DNA from 4 places in the Anaerocolumna sp. AGMB13020 genome. Region 3 is predicted to be linked to each of the others. Evidence: riboswitches for the same ligand, from Rfam matches in the RefSeq annotation. Region 3 holds a riboswitch; each other region holds the start of a gene.
The links. A riboswitch is a leader RNA that binds a small molecule or an ion and turns the genes downstream of it on or off. The one in region 3 is predicted to bind cyclic di-GMP.
Positions count from the first base shown of each region.

Region 1 (4,776 bases), 2.5 Mb from region 3:
TTTCACGGCCTATAATACTGGGTATAGTATGGTACTGTTGGCGGCGTAGCTGTGCTTTGATACGAAAAACAACTTCCCTGGGGCTGAAGGGTTTGGTTATGTAATCATCACCACCACAGGAAAGACCGAGAATTTTATCAATATCATCATTTTTAGAAGATAGAAACAGGATGGAGCAATAGGAAAATTCTCTGATTTTTTTGCATACCTCCAAGCCATCAAGGTCTGGGAGCATTATATCCAATACTACAGCGTCAGGTTGGAATTCCCGGCAAACCTGTAATGCCTCTAACCCCGTAGCTGCTGTCTGTATATTTGTAAAACCATCTCGCTGTAATACTTCCTGTATTAGCTCGACAATGTCCTTATCATCATCTACCAATAAAATTTTACTATTTATTCTTATCACCTGCCTTCTGTTTTTCTTTTCTTTATCGTTGCGGAATATTTCTTAGGGTAGCAGCTCATAAACAGTAAAGAAAAATATGGATATTTATGTGGTTAAAACAATTATATACGGTCATACCTATAATATCAATAAAGATGACCTCTGTACCTTAAGTATTTTTTGAATTATTGATTAGCAATTTATTTGTCTGTCTTGTGATAAAATATGATTATGGAGAGAAAGAGATCATAAATTGGCTCAACCTCTCTGTGATGTAAAGAAAAGAAAGGGCAGGTAAGTTAAATGACAAATCTAAAAATAAAAGAACTATTAAAAAATTGGAATATCGAAGGAAATCTCACTTGGATAAACAACAATTCCTGGGATGTTTCAGATAGCTACATCATCAAGTGCTATAATAAGCAGGAAGAATTAGAACGTAGTATTGTGTTGCTGGGAGCTTTAAAAGAGCATGGAATGCCTGTAGCGGAAATAGTTCCTCTAAAAGAAGGGGAGAACTATCTGGAGAGAGAGGGCGTATATTATCTGTTGACACGGAAGTTGCCGGGCAGCAGCATTGTAAACTTAAGGGAAGAGCCTGAGCAGATATATGGCCGGATGGGTAAAGTAATAGGAAAGCTTCATATTGCTCTGAGGGAATTGGAAGCGTTTCTGGATTTTTGGGATAACAGCCTTCTATTTGAGATGAAAGGTTGGATACCGGAAACCTTAAGGAAAGCTGACTGGAAATATATTGGAAGTGAAGCTTATGAGGAAACAGTCAATAACTTGGGGGCCATTTATGAGGAGTTGCCAAGGCAGCTCATCCACAGGGATGTACATTTTGGGAACTTCTTGTTTGAACAGGGTGAATTTACCGGTTATATAGATTTTGACCTGAGCCAGAAGAATATCCGTATATTTGATATCGCATATTTTCTTTTGGGACTTCTCTGTGATGAAAATCATTACGGAGCAGATAGAGAAAAGTGGTTTGATCTGGTTGCATGGGTAATAAGAGGGTATGAAGAGTCAATACCTTTAGAAGAAGTAGAAAAGACGTACCTTAATACCGTTATGGAAAGTATTGAGCTTTTATTTACAGCTTACTTTCTTTCTGTAAAGGAGGACAGACTGGCAGAGGATTCAGTTCAGCTTTTTTATTTTATAAAGAGAAACGCCAATAAAATAAGAGAGAAAGCTCTTGACTCTGACATTATGTAAGGATTTATAATGAAACAAAAACGAGGTGTTGCTGTATGGCATTTGATTACAAAAAAGAATATAAAGAATTTTATCTGCCCTCTAAGAAACCGGAAATCGTTGAAGTTCCACCTATGAACTTTCTTGCAGTCAGAGGAAGCGGTGATCCCAATGCTGAAGAAGGAGAGTATAAGAGAGCTATCAATCTTTTATATGGAATTGCTTATACCTTAAAAATGAGTTATAAGACAAGCTATAAAATTCAGGGTTTTTTTGAATATGTGGTACCGCCTCTGGAGGGATTTTGGTGGCTGGAAGGCATAAAGGGAATGGACTATACCCAAAAAGATAGATTTCACTGGATATCAATTGTTCGTCTTCCGGAGTTTATTGGAAAAGAGGATTTTGAATGGGCATTAAAGGAAGCGTCAAGAAAGAAGAAAGAGGATTTCTCTAAAGTCGAGTTCCTGCAGTATGACGAGGGTTTATGTGTACAATGTATGCATGTGGGGCCATTTGATGAGGAACCGGCAACGGTTGAAGTGATGGATGAATTCATTAAGGCTGAAGGCTATCTGAATGATATAACGGATACAAGGTATCATCATGAGATTTACTTAAGTGATTTTCGCAAATGTTCTCCTGAGAAACGAAAAACAGTCATTCGTCATCCGATCAAAAAGGACCGGTAAAAGACCGTTCTGGGATAAAAGACCCGTCGATTTTGTAGAAAAACTTTCTAAAAAGTCGAAAAAGTTCATAATTCAATTGCTCAATACGCTGGTCTTACGGAAAATATTGACTTTTTAAGAAAATACTGAGTCATTTAGAAGAAATTGTATCCTTCCGTTTGGCTAAACTTTTGTTTGCTATTAATTATATAATAACAGCAGAATTATGGTGTATTTTGGTATATAATTTGAATTGCAAAAATATGTGAAATATAGTACAATTAGCCTATATTTTATAAGGGCAAACTTATCGAAAGATAGGGACGCAAAGCTTAGGGTCTAAATCTGTTAGCAGATATGACAGCCAGTTGCACTAAATATGATATTTTGCGGTCTAAGCTCGTTATAAATACGGGCTTTTTTTGCGTTTAAAGTATTGCATAGGTGGTTTTTGTGATTTTACAAAGATAAAATATGCCTTGATCTGCAAGGAAATTCCGTTTTTAGATGCTGACTTAGGGGAAGCAATTTAAGAAATGGTGCTTGCTAAAAAGAAACGGGTTTCATTTCGCTCATAACGGAGGTATAGAAGTATGAAAAATCTGAATAGTGATAATGTACTCCAAAAAGGGATACCCAAATTAAGCAATACGGTAGGGATATCACTTGGGATAGCATTATTGTCTGGGCTTGTTATGGCATTAATTATTGCTGTAAAAGATATGGAGGAGCTGTATGCCTCTTTAAAGGCGTCAGGGCTTTTATTTCTTTACTTTCTGTTATTGTTCTCCCTTGTTGTAAGCTTTGCGGGCAGTCTTATCTGCTATGGCAGAATCAAGCAATCCACTGCGGAGATTGCACATATAACCAATAGTGTCCATGCAGGCTTTATTAATTTTGTTCTGGAGCCGGGTTATCAGATTACCTATGCCAATTCCAAGTTCTATCAAATAATCGGCTATCAGAAGACAGAAGTAGTAAAAAAATATAACAATTGTTTTATGAGTTTTGTACAGGAAGAAGATCAGCAAAAGATTACTGAACTAATAGACAAATTCTTTCATGGTTCCTATATTCAAACGGAAATAAGAATGTTCACAGCAAAAAGAAATATCATAAATGTTCTTCTAAATGGAAATTTCATATTGGATAAAGACGGGAATAAGACCCTTTCAGCTGTTTTTGTTGACGTAACCGGATTAAAGGAGATGCAGAACAAACTTCTGATGGAAGAGGAAAGATATCGTATTGCGGCAGAAATATCCAATGATATATTGTTCGAATACAAAGTGGACAAGGACCTTATGGTATTTGCGGATAAATATAAAGAGGTTTACGGAAGGAATCCTGTAATCGAGAACTTTACACAGGTTGATATTTATAAGTCAGAGATGGTTCATCCTGAGGATTACCAGGATCTAAAAATGTTTGCCCGTCTATTGCCCAGCGGTAAGGAGATGATGGAGGCAGAATTTCGGATCAAGAATGCCGGCAATGAATACATATGGTGCCATATCCGAGGCAAGACCATTTATGGTGACAAGAAAGAAGCAGTCAGTGTTATTGGTAAGGTGGTAAATATCGATCTGCATAAAAAAGAGCTTCAAAAGCTTGAATATAAAGCCAAACGAGATCTGCTTACCGGTGTGTACAATAAAATTACGACAAAAGAAATGATTGAGGATTTTCTGAAAAGAAAAAACAATCAAAACCACATACTCATGATGATAGACATTGATGACTTTAAGCATGTAAATGACAATTACGGTCATTTGGCTGGAGACAATATTCTGGTATTTCTGATTGATAAGATCAAGAGGATATTTGCCGGAGATATTATCGGGCGAATAGGTGGAGATGAATTCCTGGTCTTCATAGGAAATATATCGAATAAGGATAGTGTAATTGTTAAAGCAAAGAATCTGCTGCAAGCCCTCAGTTCGGTATATGTGGTAGATGGGCAGGAGGTCACGGTTTCCGGAAGCATCGGAATATCTATGTATCCGGAAGATGGCACCACTTATACAGAGTTGATCCATTGTGCTGATAAAGCTCTATATACCGTAAAGGATGAGGGCAAGGGCAGTTATAAGTTATTCAGATAACAGAGGTTATCTTATAACGGATGTCATTCAGTTTATGGATGTATCATCTGGCTAACAGATGTCATTTACAAATCCTATCGCTATTTATGTAATGGTTATTGAAAATCTTCTGATTTGATAACATTCGCAAGATACATAAGAAGCAGGCTGGCGCAGGTCATTAGGATACATAAGAGCAGTACGGACTTAAGACTTTGACTTGCGGTTGGTAAGCGCAGATAGAACTGATAGGTCAGATAGCTGCACAAAGCAATAATTATACCGGGTTTTGCAATAACATCCGTTGCCTGAAAAGGAGGACGGATGTATTTTATTACAAGAAAGGTTCCAATAAGAGTCATGACCAGCTGGCTTATAAGCAGACTGATAAGATATCCATTGATACCCTGAACAGGTACTGCGAATATTA
Region 1 covers NZ_CP136910.1:5,619,121-5,623,896, forward strand. The annotation lists gene R2R35_RS23655 (response regulator transcription factor) at 1-400, opposite strand, end outside; gene R2R35_RS23660 (phosphotransferase enzyme family protein) at 692-1,612, shown strand; gene R2R35_RS23665 (GyrI-like domain-containing protein) at 1,648-2,283, shown strand; cyclic di-GMP riboswitch class I at 2,553-2,638, shown strand; gene R2R35_RS23670 (sensor domain-containing diguanylate cyclase) at 2,856-4,367, shown strand; gene R2R35_RS23675 (putative polysaccharide biosynthesis protein) at 4,463-4,776, opposite strand, start outside.
Region 1: linked by a shared signal. The riboswitch ahead of R2R35_RS23670 (sensor domain-containing diguanylate cyclase) and the one ahead of R2R35_RS09185 (bifunctional diguanylate cyclase/phosphodiesterase) in region 3 are both predicted to bind cyclic di-GMP.

Region 2 (4,776 bases), 2.7 Mb from region 3:
AAAACATTAAAACCAAAAGAAAAAGAAGATGGTACGGTAGATTTTCACCAGCTGGATATGATCAGCTCCATTAATAAAGGAGATTTACTCGCCGTTTTAGAACCTGAGGTTTATGGAAAACCTGGTATTGATGTTACCGGTAATGCAATTCCGCCCAGAAAAGTAATAAAAAAAGTTCTTAAACACAGCAGAGATATTCATTTATCCGAAGACGGCCTTAAAATGTATTCCGATGTAAGTGGACACGTGGATTTGGTCAATGGAAAAGTATTTGTATCAAATACTTATGAGGTATTGGCTGACGTGGATTCCTCTACAGGAGATATTGAATACGAAGGGAATGTTACGGTAAAAGGGAATGTTCGCGCTGGATATTCCATCAAAGCAAAAGGTGACATTATCGTAGATGGTGTTGTAGAAGGTGCAAGACTCTATGCTACAGGGCAGATTGTCTTGAAACGGGGAATGCAGGGCATGAACAAAGGAATCATGGAGGCGGAAGGGAATATCCTTTCTAAATTTTTTGAAAATGCTGTTGTTAAATCCGGTGGCTATGTATCAACAGAAGCAATTTTGCACAGCAAAGTATCTGCAAGAGGAGATATTATAGTTGGTGGTAAAAAAGGTTTTATCACTGGTGGAGAGATAACTTCGGGAACCTCTATTACCGTAAAAACAGCCGGTTCCACAATGGGAACCTTTACTCAATTAGAAGTTGGCATCAATCCCCAAAAAGTGGAACAATATAGGGAGGTTCAGAAAAGAATAGCTGCTATTGATGCAGATCTGGACAAGCTGCTTCCTATTATTGAAACATATAAAAGAAAAATAGGTCAAGGCGAGAAGCTATCCCCTGAAAAACTTGAATACATCAGATTAGCTACAAATAACTGTATTCAACTGCGAACGGAATACAAAGAGTGTCAGAATAAATTTGATATGCTTCGGGTAGAAATCGGAAACAGTGACGGTGGTTGGATCAAAGTTGAAAATGTTGCTTATCCAGGTGTTAAAATCGTAATATCCAATGTAAACTATCATGTAAAGACGGAAACTCATTACTCAAAATTTATCAGAGATAGAGCTGATATTAAGGTAGTTGGATTGTAAAGGAGGTTGTCTTATGCCAATAACACCAATAGAAGTAGTTACAATGGCTCCTAAATCCCAGGAGGTATCTGGTTATAAGCATCAGGAAAGTCAGAAGCCTATAAATGATCAGATCGTTATACATAATAAAATTAATAGTGAAATAAAACACAACAGCCAACAACCTGTTAAAGCATCAAAAGGTGAGAACAAAGAATACCGATATGATGCGAAAGAAAAGGGAAATAACAGTTTTTTTGGTTCCAAATCAAAAAAACAGAAAAAAGAAGAGTCAAAGGAAGAAACTAAGAAAACCAGATCCGGCTCTATCGATATCAGAATTTAATGGCTGGCAATAAACAGATATCATAATAAACCGGAGGACATAAAATGGGAATAGCAATCGTCCTTATAATCATAGGAATTGCAATAATAATTATTAGTTGTTTTATGGTGGATAAAACAGATAAGAAGAACCAGGATTTTGTACTGAATACAGTGCTTGATGAAAAAGCGATGGATATAAGCGAACTGAAACACCAAGTGGAGGAGATATGTCAGGAGACCACGGAAGGATATCTTTACAAAACAGAGAATCAGCTCAGTCAATTATCCAATGAAAAAATAATTGCCGTAAATGATTTTTCAGAACAGATTTTAGAAAAAATCAAGCTTAATCATGAAGAAGTTGTGTTTTTGTATAATATGCTTGGTGAAAAAGAAGAAGAATTGAAAACACTAATGAGAAATGCTGACAAGCAGAAAAAAGTCATGGAAGAAACCTCAGCTCGTTCTCTAACTGCAAAAGAATCGAATGCTCCCAAAAATAAAAAAAATGTTTCTCAAGTAAAAGTGGAGCAAAAACAAGCTTTCATTCCAGAAGAGTCAGAGGGAAGCAGTAATTCTAATCAGAAGATACTGGAGCTTTATTCACAGGGCTTTTCCATTGTGGATATTTCGAAAGCGCTGGAGCTAGGACAGGGTGAAGTCCGGTTGGTAGTTGATCTGTATAAAGAAAATGAAAAGCAGCAGTAAGAATTTTACAAGATAAGAGGAATGTATGAATCTAAAATATTATGTAAGAGGAATTGGTGTCGGCATACTTTTTTCAGCTGTTGTAATGTCTGTAGCATTTCATGGCTCATCCAGAAATAAACTTTCTGATGAGCAGATAATCGCAAGAGCAAAAGAACTGGGTATGGTTGAGAGCAATGCGGTAAATTCTTTCGATGATTTACTGACAACTCCGACCCCCACTGAAATACCGCAGGAAAATAGTACAGAAGAATCAGACGAAACGGAAGAAGTTCCAGTCACCGATAACAAAAAAAATGATGTAGATGAAGCACCGGAAAATTCTGATGGAAGTAAGACTGACGATAAAAATGGAACCGATGCTATAACGGGAGATAATAATAACACGACAGAGGAAACAAGTACGAAGAATACTACATCAAAGGATAATACTACGTCAGAGGAGAATACTACTTCTGAGGAGAACGAAACCTCAAAGAATGATTCTGATACGTTGGAAGAAAAGAAAGAGGATATTACAAAAGAGATTATTATTACAGAAGGTATGTCCTCTGAAAAGGTAACTCGTATATTGAAAGAAAATGGTGTTATTGAAGATGCAGGTGCTTTTAATCAGTATCTAATAATAAATAATTATTCCAGAAAGATAAGGGTTGGTACCTATCATATCAAACCTTATGCGACTTATAAAGATATAACTGATATGATAATCCATTAAGTGATAAGTTCTTGCTCATGACGCAATTCCAATGATATGCACATGAGTTTTTTTGTAAAAAATCATATTTTTAGTTTCAATGGAGACTATCTCAAACAAAATATGTCTAAGAATGACAAAATTAGCGAAAAAAGCTTGCTTATTAATCAAATTAGTATATAATAAGAGTAGGTAATTATTCCTATTATCGGTCAAAAATTAATATCATATTGTAAGATAAAGGCAAACCTGCCAAAAGGCAGAGACGCAAAGCCACGGGCCTAAGGCGAAAGCTATGGCAGCCGAGTTACCATGATTAGACTAGCCATGGCATTTTTTCGGCTAGCTTTTCTTTTTATATAACTTGATTGAGTTTTAATTTCAAATAATAAAATAAAGCTTATTTGTTTTTATATCTGAAAGCGGTTTAAAATTTATATTAATTTATATTGCCTTTACTGTTATTTTAAAATAAATATAAGATAGAGGAACACTATGGTACACATAAAAATTGCAGATATATCAGTTAGTCGAGGACAGGTAGTTTCCAGTCAAACGAAAAGTGTAATGCACACAGCAGAAAAAGAGTACAGAAGTATAAGCACGGCTCTGTCGGAGAACAAGTGTAAGAAACAGGGAAGCAAGCATAACTGGCACAATACCATTCTATTATCTCTGGACGCTATTCAGGATTTATTCCTTAAAACAGGTTTATCAGGAGCAGACATAGATATGATTGTACTTTCCAGTCAATTACCGGAGTATGTTTCACCTGCGACTTCTGCCAAAATTCATAATGTAATTGGCGGAAAGAAAGAATGCATCTGTTATGATGTGAATTCCAATGGTTGTGGTATGACCTTGGCTTTTGATCAGATTTCCAAATACATGACGATGAGTCCTCATATAAAACGTGCTCTTCTGATTGGCTGTGATTATATGAGTATCGATACCCATAATATGGGAGATGCTGCATGCGCCGTTCTGTTAGAAAAAACGGAAGAAGAAAGCGGTGTATGTGACACGCTAAGTATAGTAAGTCCAGATGATACAGATTCACCATTATTTCCACACTGTGGTTTTTCAAATATGTTTCTGATAAAAGATGGAAATGATATGGAGTTTTCCATCTACAAAAAGAAAATAATTAATGTTGAAGCGTTGGAAGAGTCTATATCAACAATACTTTTAAGAAATTCTCTCAGAATAGAAAAGATAAATATGTTTTGTTTCTCCCAAAACAGCAAAGAGGGGCTTGAAATCATAAGAGAACGGATGGTAATAGACAAATCTGCCAGCCCTTATATCGGTGATGTTTACGGAGATACAGGTACGAGCAGTCCATTTATTGCCCTATATGAAGCAATGGAAAAGCAGCTGATCAGAAGAGGGGATTATTTTATGATTTGTGCTTTTGGATGCAGTGCCCAGAATATAACTCTTCTTTGTAAATTTTAGTCTGGTATATAGAAGTAACCGCGTTAAAATGCGTCTATCCAATCCAGAGCATGGAAGGTTCTTGCGATACAGCTATAAATATAATAAAAACATAATGTGAATTATATTATAAACTATGCACCTTGTATACAGTTGGCTGCCAGCTTACTGCGATATGGAGAGTGCATTTTTTGTACTTACAATTTCTTGATTTGATCTGCAAATTGTGATACCATAAATTCGCATGATTATGTTAAAGAACACGAAGGAGATGGCAGTATGGGATTAAATGAAACACCCTCCGCAGACCGTTTGCATATAGGTTTTTTTGGGAAACGAAATGCCGGTAAATCAAGCTTGGTTAATAAAATTACAGGACAAGAGCTATCTGTGGTTTCAGAAGTAAAAGGAACAACAACAGATCCTGTTTATAAAGCAATGGAGTTACTGCCATTAGGTCCGGTGATGATTATAGACACTCCTGGAATTGATGACGAAGGAGCTTTAGGGGAATTAAG
Region 2 covers NZ_CP136910.1:5,389,126-5,393,901, forward strand. The annotation lists gene R2R35_RS22655 (DUF342 domain-containing protein) at 1-1,110, shown strand, start outside; gene R2R35_RS22660 (hypothetical protein) at 1,124-1,435, shown strand; gene R2R35_RS22665 (DUF6115 domain-containing protein) at 1,480-2,124, shown strand; gene R2R35_RS22670 (hypothetical protein) at 2,150-2,842, shown strand; cyclic di-GMP riboswitch class I at 3,054-3,136, shown strand; gene R2R35_RS22675 (3-oxoacyl-[acyl-carrier-protein] synthase III C-terminal domain-containing protein) at 3,317-4,279, shown strand; gene hydF ([FeFe] hydrogenase H-cluster maturation GTPase HydF) at 4,538-4,776, shown strand, end outside.
Region 2: linked by a shared signal. The riboswitch ahead of R2R35_RS22675 (3-oxoacyl-[acyl-carrier-protein] synthase III C-terminal domain-containing protein) and the one ahead of R2R35_RS09185 (bifunctional diguanylate cyclase/phosphodiesterase) in region 3 are both predicted to bind cyclic di-GMP.

Region 3 (4,776 bases):
AGGAGCGGCAATTCCCACTGTACCAGATATACTTCTTGCTGTACCCCTTCATGGTCACTGTGCAGTACAGCTTTGACTTCGATTCTTACATCCTTATCCTCTACTGTAATCCTGCAGTTGGAAGAGCCTTTCTTTAATAAGATATTGTTTTTCTCTATTTCCGGTTTAATACCAGTTATCAGGTTTTCCCTGATTGAAGTAGTACTCTCAGTACATTGAAAATCATCTCTCAGCCACACTGAACCATCCTCTGGATTAAAAGTCACCGATCTTTTGATACTTTTTATATTATTCTCTTCATAAGCCTTTTCCAGATTAATTACAGTTTCAAACGCCTTATCTGTATAAAAGTAAGTGCAGGCATGTTCTCTGCCGCTTAACTGCCCTTTGCCATTTATAATTGGAATACTGTGACCTAAGGAACTGTTACACAGAATGTCATATCTGCCGTTTCCAAAATAATCCTTGGTATATTCTCCAGCTCCCAGCTCCGCCAGGAACATATCTTTCTTATAGACGTAGAGGAAGCTTCCTATATCATTATGATTATGGGGTTCATCATTATGCCCCCCCTTAATAGCAAGGCCTGCTTTATTCTTACTGCGCATGACATTCCACTGGGCATCCTTTAGTGTATCCTGCGCATTCAGGTGCAGGTTCCGTTCTATTATCGCACCTGCCTTAAGGGCTTCGATATACTCTTTTGTCCAAATGTAGTCTCTGTAAATAGCTGCCCACCTGAAGCAGGGGTCTGTGTCATAATCCCCGGCAAGTAAAATTGGCGGGAGGTTAACCGTTTCATATTGCAGCGCAAGCTGCAAGGTAAGTCCCATTTTATATTTGGTATGACTGTCGCTATCGGAGAAATTAACGGAAAGTCCTTCCTCAAAGTAACATTTCTGCTGAAACTCAGCTATACGTCTGACCTTATCATTCTTGAACAGGTTAAGCCTTCCCTTGCTATATTCCGCTAATTGCCCTGCAAAGGTTGTAAAGTAGGTCATTCCATATGTGAAATAACCGATCCCTTCCATACAGGTGCCGTCCTCCGGAAAACCTTTCAGGTAATACGCAAGGGAATCTGTAATACGTGCTATTACAGGTTCTAATTCTTCCGGCTTATTTTTAAGCATATAAAAGGAGGCGCTGCCCAGCGAACCACTGCAGACAGCACACCAGTTATGGGTCGCATGCTCCCAGCTGCTATAAGGTGCAGTACTACGATAGAAAGGTGTTAACACTCTGGTTAAAACATTATCTCTCACACTTTCATAAACTGCTATGTTTATTTCATCCTTTAACAGGTATATGATCTCTGACAAGGCTTGCGCAGTTTCTGCCGCAAATAAATCGATGGTCTTTCTCCATACAGGATTATTGATTCTGTCCACGTGAGGCGGTAGCGCCCAGCATTCCTCCAGGCAGATATCAAGCATAATCTCTTCCAGCTTCCTGATATCCTTTACTCTTCTTTTGATTACAGCAAGCATACCAAATACTGCAAGATATTTTCTGCGTTCAAAATATACTGCTTCAAATTCCAGACGATTGCCCGTTCTTTCATATAAGGAATATAGCTCCTCTGAAATCCAGGGCATTTCTTTTTCTCTTAGCTCTTCCCCTGACAGCTCAAGCTTGTCTATGTATGCTTCTAAGAATTGCTCCAACTCTGTAACCATTTGTGCCTCTCCCCCAAGTTCTCTTTGCACAAACGATGTAATTTCTCGTGCTTTATGGGAACCCGTTTTCTTCACGTCAATATTATTTTTATAACGTTTCCTCTTCTGTATTGGACTTATGATCCTTGAAGATTTCTGGATAGTTTTCTGCTATCGTGCTTTCCAGATCTTCCAGTACTTTAAACTGTTTTGTTATTTTATAAAGACAGATTGTCTGATCGTAAAATTCTTTTGCTTTGTCATACTGCCCTAACTTATATAAAAGTTTAAATTTCATAAACATTAGACCTGGTAGAAACCGCATATAGTTTTCTTGAATAGAATAATCTATTCCTTTTTCTATAAATTTTTCTGCATTTATAAAATCTCCATTATTTAATGAAATATAACTAAGATTGTTTAATATACTCTGATAAAATTTCTTAGCAAACTGGGATGCCTGATACATAGGGTATGGTGCTGGTAATATATTAGTTTCCAAAACATATAATAAGTCTAACAATATTTTATTGGCAATATCTTCTCTTTTTAGAGACATATAATTAGTACTCATACAGTTGATAATCGAAAGCCCAACATTTGAATAGGTATATTTTTTTATGGAATCTAATGTAAAAGATGGATCTTCAACCATAATTGCTTTAAGACAATAATTTAATGAGGTCGTATAATTCTTTTCAGAAGTGGCGTAGATTGCCTTGCCATACAATATATGTTGTAGGTTCGCACCTTTTCCAAAATCTTTATGCTTCTCATACTTTTCTACTAGACTTTTAATTAATTCAATGTCTCCTAAAGCCATTGCACTATTTATAGCCTGAATTCCTTCATATCCAATAACTGTATTTGTTGAGAAATGCATTTTAAAGTATTCATTAAGATCCATGTTAAACTTAATGGATAACTGATTTAATAAATAAAGCGAAGGTTCGAACTCTCCCTTCTCAATACGGTATATCTGCTTCGGTGTACAGATGCCTTTTGCCAGTTGTTCTCTAGTCAGGTTTCGTGCTTCCCTTAATTCTCTCAGGAATATGCCAAAATGCTCATAGCTCATATATTAATCCGCCTTTTTTGATGGACATAAGTGTCCATTTATATGCCCAAAACACAATGGTATAATTTACCCAAAGAATAAATTATTTTCATCTGGGGGTAAATTTATGAAATTATTTTCAAAATTACGTTACTTTGCTGCAGTTTTACTTGTTCTAATATCAGTATCTGGTTTAGTCACACCATCCAGAGGTTCAGGTGTAATAACAACTTTAGCCGAACCCGGAAATATTTATGTGATTGAAACTAATTAATTTTTCTGTTCAAATTATAGCATAATTTTACAAAGTTATCAAACCTTTTGACACTTACTCTAAAAATATACTTTTATAAATCAGAATGTATTATTACAGTAAATACATAGATAATTAGAACCTACTGAAAGAATAATAAACTTAATATCACCATTTATTTCCCGAAAGAAAGGCATAACTGTCTAAAGGCAGTGACGCAAAGCTATAGGGCCTAAACCTGACAGGTATGGCAGCCAGTTGCAATTATTTCCTACGAAATAAAATCAAAAATGTACAAAGAGGCTGATCTACTATGTGATTTGAAAAGCGAGGGATTTTAATGAACAAAAGAGGCAGCAATATCAACATGTTATCTGCAGATACCAATTTTGAAGAAATGTGTGAACGGTATGATGTAATCGCTGAGCAGACGAACTTAGTCATTTTTGACATCAATTTCGAGGAAGATACATTCTATGTATCTGAAAATTTTATGGAGTTAACAGGGATATCCTTATACAACCAGAAGAATTCCTTTAAGCATCTTCTGGGATTAAAGTACATACATCCCAGTGATTTATTGAGATTCAAAGAATTTATAAGAACAGCAAACCCCGACCAGGCTTCCACCTCTATTACATTCCGCAGAAGAACTGAGAACAATGAACTGATGTGGGTGCGTTGTAAGCGTAAATGCTACTTTAACGCAGATGGCCGGTTAACAAGAGTCCTTGGCACTGCCCAGGAAGTCAGTAAAGAAATGGTTGCCTATACAGTAAACGGAAACGATCTTTTAATGGGTGTCAATATTCCTACTTTTAGTCGGTTTGAATATAAAACCAGACGTATAAGAAGAACTAACCCTGACAAAAAATTTGCCGTTATTGTATTTGATATTAAACGTTTTAGCGTTATTAATGACTTATATGGTAACAAAGAGGGAGACGGAGTATTAAAATATATCGGCACTGTCCTATCCTCCAATACATCCAGCTGTTATGCTTATTGCCGGCTGTATTCGGATAATTTCGCAGTATTTACAGAGTATAGAAATGAATCCGAAATTTATGATTTTGCTTTATTTCTAAAAAAACAGATGAAAGAGTATCCTCTAAAAATGGAAATCTCCTTTTCTATCGGTGTCTGTCTTGTTGAGAGCAAAGACCTTTCCATGAATGTATTGTGCGAACGTGCTACTCTCACGAAAAAGACGATCAAAAATGATGTTATGAAGACTCTTGCTTTTTATGAGGATTCTTTACGAAAACGGACTCTTGAAGACAGTGATATTGAGAATGAAATGATTTCCGCATTATCTAACAATCATTTTGAAATGTATCTGCAGCCTAAAATGTCCATCCCTACCACGGAGGTAGTGGGAGCTGAAGCTTTAGCACGTTGGAATCACCCGGAAAAAGGTATCATTCCTCCGGAAAGGTTTATACAGCTTTTTGAGAAGAACGGATTTATAATCTCACTGGACTATTTTATTTGGGAAAAAGCTTTTCAAACGATTGCAAAATGGGTGAAAGAAGAATATCCTGTTATACCAATATCGATTAATGTATCCCGTATCCATTTCAGCAATTCCGACTTTGTAGACAAGCTCATGTATATATCTGAGAAATATCAGGTACCTCCTACCTACATAGAGCTTGAAATAACAGAATCAGCATTCTTTAACTACAAAACGGATTTGCAAAGTAAACTGTATACGCTAAAAGAGAAAGGATTCCGACTTTCTCTGGATGATTTCGGTACCGGATATTCAACTTTGAATTTTCTGAAAGACATTCCATTAGATATTC
Region 3 covers NZ_CP136910.1:2,309,707-2,314,482, forward strand. The annotation lists gene R2R35_RS09170 (heparinase II/III family protein) at 1-1,679, opposite strand, end outside; gene R2R35_RS09175 (helix-turn-helix domain-containing protein) at 1,768-2,736, opposite strand; gene R2R35_RS09180 (hypothetical protein) at 2,843-2,989, shown strand; cyclic di-GMP riboswitch class I at 3,151-3,234, shown strand; gene R2R35_RS09185 (bifunctional diguanylate cyclase/phosphodiesterase) at 3,309-4,776, shown strand, end outside.

Region 4 (4,776 bases), 390 kb from region 3:
ATATTCGGCATACCAGCAGGTACAATCAGTCCGCTTTTTGATGCATTAAACGACGTTTCAATTAAACCTATTGTTGCCAAGAACGAAGGCGGTGCAGCTTATATGGCCGCCAGATATGCCAGCGTCAGCGGAAAGCTTGCGGTTTGTATGGGTGCCGGCGGTGTCGGAGCAAACAATATGATGAACGGTGTGGGAGATGCATTCAGGGCCAAAGCGCCTGTTCTGTTCCTTACTGGTTATGTTCACAGATGGCAGATAGGGAAAGGGGCCATCCAGGAACTTAATACGGAAGAGATTCTCAGACCAATTACAAAATACAGTAAGACGGTATTAAAAGAAGAGGATGTAATGAAAGAACTGGAACTGGCTGTAAAGACAGCTTTAACAGTTCCCATGGGTCCTGTATTTTTATCTGTTCCCATCGATATTCAGCTTGCCAGCCTGCCCGGGGAAGTTCCGGATTTTACAGCAACAGCATATGTTTCAGCATCAGATGACAATAAGAGTTTAGAAGAAGCCTGCAAGGTAATAGAGGAATCAGGGAAAGGACTCATCCTGGCAGGTAAAGGCGCAAGAGGAAAATCAGAACTTGTAAAAGAAATAAGTAAGCACCTGCAATGGCCGGTTATCACAACACCAGAAGGTAAAGGTGTGGTATCAAATGATTTCCCGCTGAATCTTGGGAACTATGGTTTTGCAAGCACAGATGCCGCCTCTGCTTACGTAAATGACCCTTCTGTTGACTGCCTGCTCATCCTTGGAACCAGTTTGGGAGAGAATGCAACCAATAACTTCAGTAAAGCCTTAACAGAGGGGAAGAAGGTTATTCACATTGACTGGGATATAAAAGAGCTTGGAAAAGTCTATAAGACGGATGTTAAGCTTTGTGCTGATTTAGAGGTAGCTTTACCTTATATTATACAGAATACCAAAGCAGCAGGGCAGACAGGCTTTGAGAGAACAGCAATCAATAATCCGGTAGAGAAAGTAAATACGGGTGTAAGCCTTAAGGAGTTTATGGAACAGCTACCGGAATATATGCCTAAGGATACTTATTATATGGCAGATATGGGCGAATTTATGAATTATGCCTTTAAATATCTTTCTATACCGGAAGGCGGAGACTTTGAGACCAATTTAAATTATGCTGCCATGGGTTCTGCAATTGGTGGTGCAGTCGGTGTGCAAGCAGCCTATCCGGGGCGAAGCGTTGCTGTATTTGCCGGTGACGGAGACTTCTTTATGAATGGAATGGAAGTACTGACTGCAGCAGAATATGAATTACCCATTGTTTACTTTATTATTAATAATGCTATGTTAGGATTTGTAGAACATGGACATAAGTTCCTGTTTGAAAGAGTAGTTAATGGTTTTTGCCAGAAGAGAATCAGCATAGCTGATATGATGGCTGCCTGTGGCCTAAAGACAATGGTTATTAGCGAGAATAGTCAGATAAAGGAGCTTCCGGAATTCTTGCGGGAAGCGGAGGGCCCTGTGGTCGTAGAGCTAATTACAGACGGCAGTGAACCTGCACCAAACGGAGACAGACTGAAAGCATTACAGAAACACAATTAATATAAATAAAACAATATGCTTAAGGAGGACATGATATGTTAGAAGGAAAGGTAGCATTAGTAACAGGAGCATCCAGAGGTATTGGCAGAGCGATAGCAGTAAAGCTCGCAAAAGAAGGTGCAGATGTAGTTATCAATTACGTAAGCAATGAAGAATCCGCCCTTAAAGTACAGGAAGAAATTAAGAGTTTTGGAAGAAAGGCATATATTTTCCGTTGTGATGTGGCAAAAAGAGAAGAACTTGAGGCTCTGGTAGACTTTACAATCGAAAAGCTTGGAAAAATCGATATTTTGGTTAATAATGCAGGCATTGTACGTTATAATACCATAACCGGAATGACAGACAGCGAATGGAGTGATGTAATAAATACCAACCTGACCGGTATGTTCAATCTGTGCCAGCTGGTAGCACCCCATATGATCAAACAGAACTCCGGTAAAATCGTTAATATCAGTTCACTTGCAGCCGTTAAGATGCTTCCAGCCTCCTATAGCTATACTGCCTCTAAAGCAGGAGTTGCAGCCTTTACCAAGGTACTTGGTACAGAGCTTATTGCAAATAACATCAGTGTCAATGCAATAGCACCTGGAATTATTATAACAGATATGCTGGATACCTTAGGAGATGCAGCAGAAGCCTACAAACAGCAGGTACCTGCAAAGAGATTCTGTGAAGCGGAGGAGGTTGCAGAGCTTGCATACTTCTTGTGTCAGGATATCTCCAGGTATATCGTAGGTCAGACAATTGTAATTGACGGCGGTCTGTCTTTATAAGACTGCGGTTAAATAAAATTTAACTATTCTGTAAAATTGTGTATTAATAATTTGACTTTTGAGCAAATTGGTGTATAATCTTATTATGCGAATAGACATGATATGACATAATATAGCAAGATATTTAGAAATATAGTGTAGAATTACAAATTATGCAATTTATTTCTATATCCAGATTAATTGAAAATAGCAAACTCTTCTAAAGATGGGGACGCAAAGCCACGAGTCTAAGGTGAAAACTATGATAGTCGGGTTGCCGTAGTTAATATTAGCCATTTGTGGGGTATCAACTACAAATGGCTTTTTTAATGCTATAGAAACAGCTTATAATTGCAGGAGGACTTGAAAGTGGAAATTTTCAGAGAAAAAGGCTTGAAAAAAAATGTTTTTATCACTAGTTTAGCCGTTTTATCAGGCAGCATTGTTCTTGTAACCGCAGGCGGATTTTTTAAAGCCCAGTCATTGTTAAACAAAGGAGGCAGCACTTTAAGCCTTCTGCTTTTTATGGTTATTTTTGCAGTAGTGATAGGGGTAGTGGCTACCCTTTGCCTTGCATTTTTACTGAACCAGAAATTGCGAGAAATTGATTTGGGTAATGTGACAGAGACGGCATACCAGGAAGTTGCGGCAGCCGCTGAATCCACAAGAACACAAGGTCATCTTCCTGCAGGCATAAAAGAATTTATTGGCAGTGTAAAGGAATCTGTCGATATCATAACCTATTCGACCAGTGAGTTAAAACAATCTTCAGCTGAAATGAGTGATATTTCAAGCAGAGTTACACTATCTATAACACAGTTGGCAGAAGGCGCAACTCAGCAGGCTGAATCAACCGAAAAAGGAAGTGTGCGCATCAATAATATTACCGAGATGATTCTTTGTATCGGTGAAGATATGGCACAGTCAGATAAAGTTGCTGACGGAGCAATTAATGCCATGGAGGAAGTGAAGGGATCCATCAAATTCCAGGAAGAAAAGATGGCTGAGAACAAGGTTCTTACTGAGAATATGCGAGGAGCAATCACGGACTTAATGGACAAGTCCAAAGAAATCGGAAAAATATTAGAGGTAATAAAAGGCGTAGCACAACAGACAAATCTGTTAGCCTTAAATGCTGCAATAGAAGCTGCAAGAGCAGGCGAGCACGGAAGAGGGTTTGCCGTTGTATCCGAAGAAATTCGTAAGCTTGCAGAACAGTCAGCAGAATCCGGAAAGCAGATTACAGAAATTATAAACGATGTACAACAGGGAATAGAAAATACAGTAACGCAAATTACCAAAGCCAATGACCTTTCACAGGAACAGGAAAAGGCATTTGAGAAGACCGTGTCTTCCATATCTGATATATCCGATAAGGTATATTCTATCGGTGTAAAAGTTAAAGCTGCATATAATGCGACTGCCACTTTAACAGAAGATGCAAAAGAAGCTGAAGATATGATTGCAACGGTTGCGAGTATCTCCGAAGAAACTGCCGCCGGAACAGAAGAGGTTTCTTCCTCCGTTGAAGAGCAGAATAATCTGATACAGTTAGTAGCAGAATGCTCGAAAGAGATGTATAATATTGCTGAGACATTAAAGCAGCAGTTGGTAGAATTTGATCAATAACAATCTGTAATTTTTTCATCGCTTGTCACAGAGATTTACTCTGTTTCAAAAATATAATATTTTACTCAGGAGGAAAATTATTATGATGATTACACACCCAAAGGGGCTGTATACTATTAATTACGATGTTGAAAAAAGACTAGTATTTGAAACACCCGTAGGTTCTTGGACAAAGGAAGACTATATTGAATATCATAGTCAGTATGAAAAGGTTATCGGACCTGCAATGGGTAATAAGCCTTGGGTAAGTGCTGCTGACTTAAGAAAATACAAAATGTCCGATCTTGGAGAAGTTATGGCTAAACATGCTGACTGGCTTGCAGAGAATAATCTTGTTGCTACTGCCTCCATCGTAGACAGTGCAATTGTAAAAATGCAGATCAATAGAGCTATTTCATCTAAGTTCCCTCAGCAGGCTTTCTTAAATGAAGAAGAAGCTATGACTTGGTTAATGGCAAAGCTTTAATTATAACTTTCCCGATTGCGTATTGATTTTTAATCCCTGACTTCCCATACATACCGGTGAAATTTCTTAAACAGAAATTTCACCGGTTTTTTATTACCATAATATAAATACATTGAATACCATTGCTTATAAAAGGAGAATCTATCCTCGTGTAATATAATAACAAGAAAAGTTTGTGTGTTATTCCTATCTGCAGCACGTATGGCTTTTGCTTTATGAGCTGCTCCTAGTAACTTTTGCTGTATGGAGCTAAAGTTATTTGGAACGAGAAAAAGCGGAGGTCTGTTTAAATTCGTGTTATAGTACACGAATAAGAATTTCTGTGACAATTCAATTAAAATAATGGAATAGGAA
Region 4 covers NZ_CP136910.1:2,697,976-2,702,751, reverse strand. The annotation lists gene R2R35_RS10880 (thiamine pyrophosphate-binding protein) at 1-1,575, shown strand, start outside; gene R2R35_RS10875 (SDR family NAD(P)-dependent oxidoreductase) at 1,611-2,348, shown strand; cyclic di-GMP riboswitch class I at 2,527-2,609, shown strand; gene R2R35_RS10870 (methyl-accepting chemotaxis protein) at 2,697-3,956, shown strand; gene R2R35_RS10865 (hypothetical protein) at 4,039-4,422, shown strand.
Region 4: linked by a shared signal. The riboswitch ahead of R2R35_RS10870 (methyl-accepting chemotaxis protein) and the one ahead of R2R35_RS09185 (bifunctional diguanylate cyclase/phosphodiesterase) in region 3 are both predicted to bind cyclic di-GMP.